2 regions of the Streptomyces sp. NPDC034085 genome follow, and region 2 is predicted to be linked to the other one. Evidence: riboswitches for the same ligand, from Rfam matches in the RefSeq annotation. Region 2 holds a riboswitch; the other holds the start of a gene.
What was found. Region 2 has a riboswitch for ZMP and ZTP ahead of ACZ501_RS25490 (bifunctional 5,10-methylenetetrahydrofolate dehydrogenase/5,10-methenyltetrahydrofolate cyclohydrolase). Riboswitches for the same ligand answer to the same signal wherever they lie in the genome.

Region 1 (2,377 bases), on a different contig from region 2:
CTCCCGTACGCCCGGCAGGTATCCGGCGGGCGGGACGAGGACGCCCGCCTCGCCCTGGACCGGTTCCAGCAGCACGGCCACCGTGTTGGCGGTGACGGCGGCGTCGAGGGCGGTCAGGTCCCCGTACGGGACGATCTCGAAGCCGGGTGTGTAGGGGCCGTAGTGGTCGCGGGCCTCGTGGTCGGTGGAGAAGGACACGATGGTCGTCGTACGGCCGTGGAAGTTGTTCGCCGCGACGACGATCTTGGCCTGGCCGTCGGGGACGCCCTTGACCTCGTACCCCCACTTGCGGGCCGTCTTGACCGCCGTCTCCACCGCCTCCGCGCCCGTGTTCATGGGCAGCACCATCTCCTTGCCGCACAGCGCGGCCAGTTCGGTGCAGAAGTCGGCGAAGCGGTCGTGGTGGAAGGCGCGGGAGGTGAGCGTGACCCGCTCCAGCTGGGCCCGGGCGGCGTCGATCAGCCGGCGGTTGCCGTGGCCGAAGTTGAGCGCCGAGTACCCGGCGAGCATGTCGAGGTACCGGCGGCCCTCCACGTCGGTCATCCACGCCCCGTCCGCCGACGCGACGACGATCGGCAGGGGGTGGTAGTTGTGCGCGCTGTGTTCCTCGGCGGAGCGGATGGCATCAGCAGTTCTCGACACGGGGTCTCCGATCGTCCGTCTGGCTGGTGGCGCGGGTGACGTGGGTGACGTCCTTTGTATCGTCGCTCGGATCGTGGACCCGGAAACCTCCCCGTAGCCGCGCCCGCTAGGGTGTGCGGTACGCACGGCGACTGGCGCACGGAGAACGGACTCCGGGGGAGTCGTGCGCGTACGACCGCAGACAGGGCCGCTCGCCTGGGCCTCGCGGGGACGAGAGACGACATCGACCCCGGAGGAGCCGCGATGACCGCGCACCGCCAGCCCGCCCTGTACGCCACCGACCCCGAGCTCGCCTCGCTCGTCACCGCCGAGGAGACCCTCCAGGCACAGACGCTGCGGCTGATCCCCAGCGAGAACTACGTCTCCGCGGCGGTCCTGGAGGCCTCCGGCACGGTCCTGCAGAACAAGTACAGCGAGGGCTACCCGGGCCGCCGCTACTACGAGGGCCAGCAGAACATCGACCGCGTCGAGGCGCTGGCGGTCGAGCGGGCCAAGGGCCTGTTCGGGGTGGACCACGCCAACGTCCAGCCGTACTCGGGCTCGCCGGCGAACCTGGCCGTCTACCTGGCCTTCGCCCGGCCCGGGGACACGGTGATGGGCATGGCCCTGCCGATGGGCGGGCACCTGACGCACGGCTGGGGGGTCTCGGCGACGGGCTCATGGTTCCGGGGCGTCCAGTACGGCGTCCGGGCCGACACCGGCCTCATCGACTACGACGAGGTCCGGGCGCTGGCCCTCGCGGAGCGCCCGAAGATCATCTTCTGTGGCGGTACGGCCCTGCCCCGGACCATCGACTTCGCCGCCTTCGCCTCGATCGCCGAGGAGGCGGGCTCGGTCCTGGTCGCGGACGTCGCCCACATCGCGGGCCTGATCGCGGGCGGGGCCCACCCCTCCCCGGCGGGGCACGTGGACGTGATCTCCACGACCACCCACAAGACCCTGCGCGGGCCGCGCGGCGCGATGCTGATGTGCCGGGAGGAGCACGCGAAGGCCATCGACAAGGCGGTCTTCCCCGGCCTCCAGGGCGGCCCGCACAACCAGACGACGGCCGGCATCGCCGTGGCCCTCCACGAGGCCGCGCAGCCGTCGTTCGTCTCGTACGCCCACGCGGTCGTCGCCAACGCGAAGGCGCTGGCCGGGGCGCTGCTGGAGCGGGGCTTCGACCTCGTCTCGGGCGGCACGGACAACCACCTGATCCTGATGGACCTGACCTCGCGGGGCGTGGCGGGCAAGGTCGCGGCGAAGGCGCTGGACCGGGCGGGGATCGTGGTGAACTACAACACGGTGCCGTTCGACCCGCGCAAGCCGTTCGACCCGTCGGGCATCCGCATCGGTACGCCGTCGCTGACGTCGCGGGGGCTGGGCGTGGAGCACATGCCGCTGGTGGCGGAGTGGATCTCCCGCGCCGTCGACGCGGCCGCCAAGGACGACGAGCCGGCCCTGGGCGCCGTCCGCGCCGAGGTCGCCGACCTCCTGGCCGCCTACCCGGCCCCGGGCCTCCCGCTGGCGTAGCCCCAGCCCCCGAGCTCCCGCTGCGCGGAGCCCCTCCCCGCCCCGCCCTTTCTCCGCTTCCGCCTCGAACGCCGGCGCCGGGGAACGGGCGAAGGGCGGGGTCGGGGACTCCGGCCCCGCGCGGCGGGCTCCCGGGCGCGGGCCCAGGACGGGTCGGGCACCTGAGAGAATGGCGGCATGGCTTCTGATCGTCCTCGCGCGCTCTCCGGCATCCAGCCCACCT
Region 2 (2,377 bases):
CGCCGCTGGCCTCGGCAGCGGCGCTGCTGGTGGGCACCGGGTTCATCGTCCCGATGGTCGGCGGCTCGGCGGCCTGGCGGGACTTCAGCCAGTACCGGCGGCTGCGCCCGCTGTGGAAGGCGCTGCGCGGCTTCGCCCACCGCAGCGTGGCGACGGTCCCGCTGACCTGGTGGTCGCCGGTGGGGATCCGGCTGATCCACCGCGAGTCGGTGATCGACGACGGGCTGCTGGCGCTGGCGGGCTGGTTCGACCCGGCCGTCCGGTCGGCGGCGTACGGGGCCGCGCGCCGCCAGGGCCTGAGCGAGCGGGGCGCCGCCGTCGTGGCGGACGCGGCCATGCTCGCGGACGCCTGCCGGGTACGGGCCGCGGCGGAGGGGGCGGGCGCCCCCGCCGCGTTCCCCGCGGACCCCTCCCCGTGCCGTCCCGACGGGCATCCGCTGGCCGCGCTCGCCCGGGAGTTCCGCAGCTCCCCGATCGTGGCGGCGGCCCGCCGGGGGGTCCTGGCGGGCCGCCCCCGGGGAGCGTGCGTGCCGGGCCCCGCCGGCCGGGAGGGCCTGTGACGGCACGGCCTGGCGGCGGTCGCCCGCTCAGAGCTCCGCGAGGTCCAGTCCGGCCTGGGCCGCGGCGGCCTGCACGGTCTGCTCCAGCAGCACCGCGATGGTCATCGGGCCGACGCCGCCGGGCACCGGGGTGATCAGGGAGGCGCGGGCGGCGGCCGACTCGAAGTGGACGTCGCCGACGTTGCCCTCGTTGTAGCCGGCGTCCAGGACGACCGCGCCGGGCTTGATGTCCTCGCCGCGGATGAACTCGGCCTTGCCGACGGCGGCGACCAGCACGTCCGCCTGGCGCACGATCGAGGGCAGGTCCTGGGTGCGGGAGTGGCAGTAGGTGACGGTGGCGTTCTGCTCCAGCAGCAGCATCCCGGCGGGCTTGCCCAGGATCGCGCTGCGGCCGACCACGACGGCGTGCTTGCCGGTGAGGTCCACCTCGTACTCGGCGAGCAGGCGCATGATGCCGCCGGGGGTGCAGGAGACGAAGCCGGGCAGGCCGAAGCCCATGGCGGCGAAGGAGTGCATGGTCACACCGTCGACGTCCTTGCCCGGGGCGATGGCCTCGAAGGCGGCGCGCTCGTCGATGTGGTGCGGGACGGGGTGCTGGAGCAGGATGCCGCTGATCTCCGGGTCCTCCGAGAGGGCGGTGATGGCGGCGACGAGCTCCTCGGTGGTGGTCGCGGCCGGCAGCTCCACGTGGCGGGAGGTGATCCCGGCCTTGGCGCAGCGGTTCTGCTTCATCCGTACGTAGGTGACGGACGCGGGGTCCTCGCCGACGAGGACGGTGGCGAGGCAGGGCGCGGTGCCGGTGCGCTCGGTGATCTTCGCCGCGAGGGCGGCGGTCCGCTCCGAGACGCGGCGGGCGAGGGCGGTGCCGTCCATCAGCTGGGCGGTGGCGGTGGGGGCAGTCGTCACGGGGTCTCCTGAACGTCGCTGCGGATCGCGGTTCGCCCAGGCGCGCGGCAGACGACGTACGGACCGTACGGACGTACGCCGGGCCGCTCCCCGGTGGTGATCCACCCGAACGCCAGTCACGGCCCGGGGTCCACTGTAGTCGACATAACCGGTGGTCGACCGGGGCCCGGCCTGGGACGATCGGGACATGACACGCACTTTCGACCATCTCGTCGCGGAGGCGGAGTCCGTCTCCGTGGACGGCTGGGACTTCTCCTGGCTCGACGGCCGGGCCACCGAGCAGCGGCCCTCCTGGGGCTACCAGCGCCTGCTGGGCGAGCGCCTCGCCCGCGTCGGTTCCGTCCTGGACGTCCAGACCGGCGGGGGCGAGGTGCTCGCCGGGGCCGGCCCGCTGCCCGCCCTGACGGCCGCCACGGAGTCCTGGCCGCCGAACGTCCGGCGGGCGACCCGGCTGCTGCACCCGCTGGGCGCGGTCGTGGTCACGGACTCCGACGAGCCGCCGCTGCCCTTCGGCGACGAGGCCTTCGAGCTGGTGGCCAGCCGGCACCCGGTGACCATCTGGTGGGACGAGATCGCCCGGGTGCTGTCACCGGGCGGCACCTACCTGTCACAGCAGGTGGGTCCGGCCAGCGTCTTCGAGCTCGTCGAGTACTTCCTCGGCCCGCAGCCGCAGGAGGTCCGGCGCGCCCGGCACCCCGACGACGCGGTCGCCGACGCCGCCCGGGCCGGCCTGGAGGTCGTCGACCTGCGCTCCGAACGGCTGCGGACCGAGTTCCACGACATCAGAGCCGTGGTCTACTTCCTCCGGAAGGTGATCTGGATGGTGCCCGGCTTCACGGTCGGGCAGTACCGGGACCGGCTGCGGGAGCTCCACGAACGGATCGAACGCGAAGGTCCGTTCGTCGCGCACA

Region 1: it holds a riboswitch for ZMP and ZTP, as region 2 does, so the genes downstream of both, ACZ501_RS06655 (serine hydroxymethyltransferase) here and ACZ501_RS25490 (bifunctional 5,10-methylenetetrahydrofolate dehydrogenase/5,10-methenyltetrahydrofolate cyclohydrolase) in region 2, are expected to answer to the same signal.

Annotation. Positions count from the first base shown of each region.
Region 1 is NZ_JBVISL010000002.1:309,064-311,440, forward strand. It holds gene rocD (ornithine--oxo-acid transaminase) at 1-642, opposite strand, end outside; ZMP/ZTP riboswitch at 760-850, shown strand; gene ACZ501_RS06655 (serine hydroxymethyltransferase) at 886-2,154, shown strand; gene trpS (tryptophan--tRNA ligase) at 2,332-2,377, shown strand, end outside.
Region 2 is NZ_JBVISL010000008.1:118,356-120,732, forward strand. It holds gene ACZ501_RS25485 (MAB_1171c family putative transporter) at 1-560, shown strand, start outside; gene ACZ501_RS25490 (bifunctional 5,10-methylenetetrahydrofolate dehydrogenase/5,10-methenyltetrahydrofolate cyclohydrolase) at 588-1,433, opposite strand; ZMP/ZTP riboswitch at 1,494-1,596, opposite strand; gene ACZ501_RS25495 (methyltransferase domain-containing protein) at 1,654-2,377, shown strand, end outside.